3 regions of the Limosilactobacillus mucosae genome follow, and region 2 is predicted to be linked to each of the others. Evidence: predicted binding sites of a transcription regulator. Region 2 holds the regulator's gene; each other region holds the start of a gene.
The links. Region 2 encodes HrcA, which represses chaperone genes, less so after heat shock. Its sites were predicted from a motif close to TTAGCACTCNNNNNNNNNGAGTGCTAA; they were not measured.
Positions count from the first base shown of each region.

Region 1: a site for HrcA is predicted at 1,108-1,134, ahead of groES (co-chaperone GroES). Genes of this name have one in related genera too.
Region 3: a site for HrcA is predicted at 1,006-1,032, ahead of clpP (ATP-dependent Clp endopeptidase proteolytic subunit ClpP). Genes of this name have one in related genera too.

Region 1 covers NZ_CP058954.1:322,949-325,220, forward strand. Annotated here, with positions in the region: gene H0G69_RS01460 (redox-sensing transcriptional repressor Rex) at 297-944, shown strand; gene groES (co-chaperone GroES) at 1,177-1,461, shown strand; gene groL (chaperonin GroEL) at 1,511-2,272, shown strand, end outside.
Region 2 covers NZ_CP058954.1:767,836-770,107, forward strand. Annotated here, with positions in the region: gene H0G69_RS11050 (sugar O-acetyltransferase) at 1-65, shown strand, start outside; gene H0G69_RS03720 (hypothetical protein) at 273-641, opposite strand; gene hrcA (heat-inducible transcriptional repressor HrcA) at 822-1,871, shown strand; gene grpE (nucleotide exchange factor GrpE) at 1,882-2,272, shown strand, end outside.
Region 3 covers NZ_CP058954.1:361,721-363,992, forward strand. Annotated here, with positions in the region: gene whiA (DNA-binding protein WhiA) at 1-339, shown strand, start outside; gene clpP (ATP-dependent Clp endopeptidase proteolytic subunit ClpP) at 393-986, opposite strand; gene H0G69_RS11035 (hypothetical protein) at 1,160-1,285, opposite strand; gene H0G69_RS11040 (hypothetical protein) at 1,687-1,818, shown strand; tRNA gene H0G69_RS01645 (tRNA-Arg) at 1,950-2,021, opposite strand.

The DNA of each region.
Region 1 (2,272 bases), 440 kb from region 2:
TTGTAGCACAAGATCAGACTAGGTCGCGAGCTTGAGGATAGGACCGATCAATAATGTTAAATTTTGAATTAACGTTTAAAAAATGATCGTCATTACCAGCACATTCATGATCAGCGGATGGCCTAAATTTCACAAATCATTAATGGACATGCAGTGAAGCCTGTAGCATAATAGAAAACATGTTTAAATAAAAACGATTCTTTTCTTGGAAAATAGTTCACAAACTTTAGCGGAGTTGTTAAAATGATTAAGGAATAATTTTCACAAACTAGAATCTGAATTGGAGGAATCTATTAATGGCAACGCGTAAAATTCCCCGTGCCACGGCTAAGCGGTTGCCGGTCTACTATCGGTATCTGAACGTTTTGCTTAACGCCAATAAACGACGCGTCTCATCGACTGAATTATCAGAGGCGGTTAAAGTTGATTCGGCAACGATTCGACGCGACTTTTCCTATTTTGGCGAATTGGGCAAGCGCGGCTATGGCTATGATGTGGAAAAGCTTTTGAACTTTTTCAAGGGGATCTTGAATCAAGATAAGCTGACCAGTGTGGCTTTGGTCGGGGTCGGCAGTCTGGGCAGCGCCTTGATGAACTATAATTTCCACCAAAGCACGAATCTGCGGATCAGTGCAGCTTTTGATCCTAAACCAGCCTTAGCCAATACCGTTAAGAGTGGGATTCCTGTCTACCCGGTTGGCGAGATGAAAAAGCAGCTGCAAGAACAGCAGATTGATGTCGTTATTTTAACGGTACCTGGCGAAAAATCGCAGGCCGTTACTGATGAGTTGGTCGAAGCAGGGGTTCATGGTATCTTGAACTTTACACCGGTTCGTCTGTCAGTGCCAAAAGACGTTCAGGTACAAAATATTGACCTGACCAATGAACTGCAGACGCTGATCTACTTTATTGAAAATAACAATACTAAAGACAGTCAAAAATAACTCAACGCATGGCGAGCAATCGTCATGCGTTTTTTGATAAAAAGTCAAAAAAGTTAAAATGCCGTTAGAATGGTAACTAAAGCGTTTTCTATAAAATAATAGTCAAAATTGGTCAAAATAATTGTTGCATTTTAGCAAGATCATGATATAGTAGATCATGTAATTAGCACTTGGGTGATAAGAGTGCTAAAAAATATCTGAATTATTAATGATGATTGATGGAGGGATTAACGTGTTAAAACCATTAGGAGATCGCGTTGTTCTTAAAGCGGAACAAGCTGAAGAAAAGACGGTTGGCGGAATTGTCCTGGCTAACAATGCCAAGGATAAGCCAACGACGGGTACGGTTGTAGCAGTTGGCGAAGGCCGTTACCTGGACAATGGTCAAAAAGTTGCTCCAGCCGTTAAGGAAGGCGACCGCGTCCTGTTTGACAAGTACGCAGGCAATGAAGTCGAATACAATGGTGAAAAGTACCTGGTCGTTCGTGAAAAAGACCTGGTTGCCATCGTTGACTAAGTAGACTTGTTTTCGCATTCGATCAATATTAATGAGGTGAAAATCTAAAATGGCAAAAGAAATTAAGTTTTCTGAAGATGCACGCAAGGCAATGCTGCGTGGGGTAGACAAGCTGGCCAATACGGTTAAGACGACGATCGGTCCTAAGGGTCGCAACGTTGTTTTGGAACAAAGCTATGGCGCACCTACGATTACTAACGATGGGGTTACGATCGCCAAGAACATTGAATTGGAAGATCACTTTGAGAACATGGGTGCCAAGCTTGTTTCTGAAGTTGCTTCCAAGACCAATGACAACGCCGGTGACGGTACGACGACGGCAACCGTTTTGACGCAAGCCATCGTTAACGCCGGGATGAAGAACGTTGCTGCCGGTGCTAACCCAGTTGGCATTCGTCGCGGTATCGACAAGGCTACCAAGGCTGCCGTTGAAGAACTGCACAAGATGAGTCATGAAGTGCAAAGCAAGGACGACATTGCACAAATTGCCTCCATCTCTGCTGCTAACCCTGAAGTTGGTGAACTGATTGCCGATGCCATGGAAAAGGTCGGCAATGATGGCGTAATCACGATTGAAGACAGCCGTGGCGTTGACACGACGGTTGACGTGGTTGAAGGGATGAGCTTTGACCGCGGCTATATGTCTCAATACATGGTAACCGACACGGACAAGATGGAATCTGATCTGGACAATCCATACATTCTGATCACTGACAAGAAGATTGGCAACATTCAAGACATTTTGCCTTTGCTGCAGGCCGTGGTTCAAGAAGGCCGTTCGCTTTTGATCATTGCTGACGACATTACCGGT
Region 2 (2,272 bases):
ATGTCTGGCAGACGTATCAGGAAAATAAAATGCCGCGTTCGCTACGAGAAAAGGAACGCGACTGATAAATTTAGACTAAGATAGCTGAAAATCCCCATTTCATTTTGAAACGGGGATTTTTGATTGGATGTTTTGGTTAAAGTGATTTCAAATTCCATTGAAAGTTAAAGTCGGTCCCGAGTAAGTCTTGATGATGGATTTGCCAATTAATGGAACTGCTTGCCTGCTTCATGCTTGGCAGCTCGTAGCTCAAGCCCTTGTCAATGATTTAATTAATGACGACTGGCGCGGTATGCACTGCTGCCACCAATTTTGTGCACCTGGCGCTTAAATTTCTGTCCGTTGGCTGGCGCAAAGCGGAAATGACGCATCTTACCGGCAAACGGACGCCCGCTGAGCCGAATCGTCGTCCAGCGGCGCATCAGTTCGGTCATTTCATGCAGGTCCTTTAAAAGCGCGGTCTGGCCTTCTGCTTCGGCTGCCTGCTTGATGTCGGTCTGCAGCCGCATGATCAAATTATTGTGATACTGAAGCAGTTCCGCGGTCAATGGCGCGTTGCGGTACTGGTTGAACAGTTTTTGAATCAGCTCCATGGCTTCTTTGGCGTTTTGGGGCTGGACATAGCGATTTTCTTCGTTCATAAGTGACTCCTTTGCTTGGGGGACGCTGCCTTGATAATCAAGAGGCAGCGGCTTTTGACTAATCTTGACATTTTTATCGAAAAAAAGTTTGACTATTGTTGACTTTTATCGGTGGGGTTGGTATATTATAAATTGTGTTTAGCACTTAGGCAGTTAGAGTGCTAAAAGGAAGTGATGCCAATGCTAACACAGCGTCAAAAGCAAATCCTGCAAGCGATTGTACGTCAATATACGGCGACTGGTCAACCGGTCGGCAGCAAGGTCTTGGCTGACAAGCTCCCAATTAAGGTCAGCTCAGCCACGATCCGCAACGAAATGGCAGTGCTGGAGCGAGAAGGTTTCGTGAAAAAAGAGCATTCCAGTTCTGGTCGCGTTCCTTCCAAGCAAGGCTATCGCTATTACGTTGACCATCTGCTTGATCCGGCAGCCGTTACCGACAGTGATCTGATGGTAATCCAAAATTCATTGGGTGCCGATTTTCACAAAATTGATGAGATCGTTTCGCATTCAGCTGATATTCTTTCAGCGCTGACGTCTTACACGGCGTTTACGTTGAAGCCAGAACAAAAAGACGTGCACTTGAGCGGTTTTCGCTTGGTGCCGTTGGGTAATCAAAAAGTTATTGCCATTCTGGTTACGGACAGTGGCGAGGTGGAGAGTCAATCGTTCACCCTGCCTAAGAATCTGGATACGCAGGCTTTGGAGGCCGTGGTACGCTTGATTAATGACCAGCTGGTAGGCTTGCCGCTGGTCACGGTTGTCAAGCATCTGCAGACTGATATACCATTAAAGGTTAGTCAGTATCTGCACAGTCCCGACGGCTTTCTGCAGATCTTTGACAGCGTATTGGGGCAGGCAGCTCGCGAAAAATACTTCGTTGGCGGTCGGCTCAACATTCTCGGCTATTCTGATCGGCAGAATCCACAGGCGCTGCGGGCATTGTATGGACTGCTCGATCAAAGCGATAATCTGTCAAGCATCATTGACGCCGATTCACCAAATGATGGGGTCAACGTCAAGATTGGCAGTGAGATTGCCGACAACCAGGTGCTCAACGACTACAGTCTGATCACCGCTACCTACGACGTCAACCAATACGGCAAGGGCATTATCGCTGTGCTGGGGCCAACGCGGATGCCTTATTCGCGGACGATTGGCCTGGTTGACGCGTTCAGACGCGAGCTGGCTAAACGACTGCTCGACTACTATCACAATTATTACGATTTATAGGAGGGGTTCGATGGCTGAAAAGAAATCAGCAGCTGCCAAGGAAGAAAAGGCGGCTCAAGCAGCTGAACAGACTGCGGCTGACCAAGCGGCTAAGAATGCCGAAGAAGCCAAGGATGCCAAGTCAGCTGCCAAGGGAGATCCAACTGCCGCACTCAAGCAGCAGATTGCCGATCTGAAAAAGCAGCTGGATGAAAAAGACGACCAGTATCTGCGGGCGCAAGCGGAAATTCAGAATATGAACAACCACTTTAAAAAAGAACGCGCGCAATTGATCAAATACGATGGTCAAGGACTGGCTAAAGACATCCTGCCTGTTTTGGACAACTTGAAGCGGGCCTTGGCAACTCAACTGGATGACAAGCAGGCCCAAGAGTTCAAGAAGGGCATTCAAATGGTTCACG
Region 3 (2,272 bases), 410 kb from region 2:
AACGGCATGCTCAAGTTTGAAAATATCCGAATCGTTCGAGATATGCGTAATTCCGTCAATCGCTTGGTTAACTGTGAAAATGCCAATATGGATAAGGTAGCCAATGCCTCTAATCGTCAGATTGAAAATATTCGTTTGATCGATTCAATGGTCGGTTTGGACAGCTTGCCAGAAAAACTGCGGGCAATTGCTGAAACCAGGCTCGCACATCAAGAGGTCAGCTTAAAGGAGCTTGGCGTTTTGGTACCAGGCGGCCCGATCTCAAAATCAGGGGTTAATCATCGGCTGCGCAAGCTAAATGCTTATGCCGAAGAACTGCGACAGGCTAAGAGCAACTAAAAAACCACGACTGGATGGCAGTCGTGGTTTTTTTAGCTATTTAGGTCAAACAATTACTTTAGTTTGGCGCTGTTTTCCATGATTCCGTCAAGCAGACCATAATCAACGGCTTCTTGGGCCGTTAAGTAGTGATCGCGTTCCGTATCACGTTCGATTTGCTCAATTGGCTGGCCAGAATTTTCAGCCAGAATACCATTGATCATCTTGCGCGTCTTCAAGATTTCTTCGGCCGCAATCTGAATTTCAGTTTGCTGACCTTGTGCGCCGCCAGAAGGCTGGTGAATCATAACCGTTGAGTGTGGCAAACCGAAACGCTTGCCCTTGGCACCGGATGATACCAGCACGCTGGCCATTGATGCGGCCATGCCGATTACGATCGTCTGGACATCAGCCTTGATGAAGTTCATCGTATCGTAGATGGCCATCCCTGAGGTTACGACGCCACCAGGTGAGTTAATGTAAAGGTAAATATCTTTGGTAGAATCTTGCGCATCTAAGAATAACAGTTGCGCAACGATTGAGTTTGCCATGTCGTCTTCAATTGGACCGGACAGCATAATGATGCGGTCCTTCAACAGACGTGAGTAGATGTCATAAGCGCGTTCGCCACGCGATGACTGTTCAATGACCGTTGGAACTAGGTTCATGCTTTGGCCTCCCTCTTAATTAGCAGTAGTCAGCATCGATTGCTAACTTATGTGAATACTATACTCGATAGGTCAGAAAAGGTCAAATGTTTTGTCAGAAAAAAACACTGCTGCTAACGATGCTGATATCGTTAGCAGCAGTGCCTTAATACTGGTTGATAAAATAGGTAGAATTATTTTAAGTCAGCTGAGATCATGCTCAGTTCTTGGTTGGCGATTTCGGCATCCAGCATTGCGCGATCATCGTTTTCGATCATTTTTTTAAGTTCGTTTAGTTCGTGCATGTTCTTTTTAAACATAAGTCTCATCTCCCCGTTTAGTTGAAATTGTGAATGAATTAATTGTTAACCTCTGTGATGTCTAAGACTATACACCAAATTGGTATTATTGACAAGTGCCAGTTTAAGGCGATTTAGTGTTTTAATAATCAAATTGGTATAGTTCAAATTGACGGAAAACGTTTATCAATTTTCATTTGTGAAAATAGTGCTACCGTTTCCAAATTTGATGCTGAATAGCCTTTGTGTTGAAAAAGATAAAAAGTGAGCAAGATGTCCAAAATTCAATTCGACCGTCCAAAAATTTTTTTAAATTTATTGCTGATCAGTTGGTTGCAATAATAGTTGTTGATTTTTAATAACCTGACCTTTATAATTGGAATGTTGATTATTTACGTTAGATATAAAGGAGGCATATTGCAATGCGTAAAGCACATCCATACGGCGTACAAGGCCGTCGCCCAGTCGCAGACCGTTACACGCGGGCTAAGAAGGAAAAGAAAATCGAAGCAATTCGCAAGTGGGCTAAGCAAAAGCCAGCTGAAGAAAAGTAATTTGCTTTTCCGTTTAAGAAGACCTCATCCAGGATTATGGATGAGGTCTTTTAATATGTTGTGATGTAGTTTTGACTTCGTGGTAATAAAAAAGCACTGATCAGATTGATCAGTGCTTTTTTATATTTAAGTGCGCCCCCCGGGAGTCGAACCCGGATCTCGAGAACCGGAATCTCACGTGCGATCCATTACACTAAGGGCGCGAAATAATTTTAAGCTCGCTGAATTAACACGAACGTTTATTATAATATCCCCAGTGACGATAAAATGCAAGCAAAAAATGAATATTTTTACAAAAAAATTGGATGAAGCTGGTTTATCTAAAACTGAACACATTTCCATGGACAAGTTAGTCGGTTTTGAGTATTATAAAAAACGTAGGTTAGTGCGATTGTTTAGCTAACAGCCAAAATTCCGAATTTTTTCCTTAAAAATGTCAATTTTGGATAAAAAT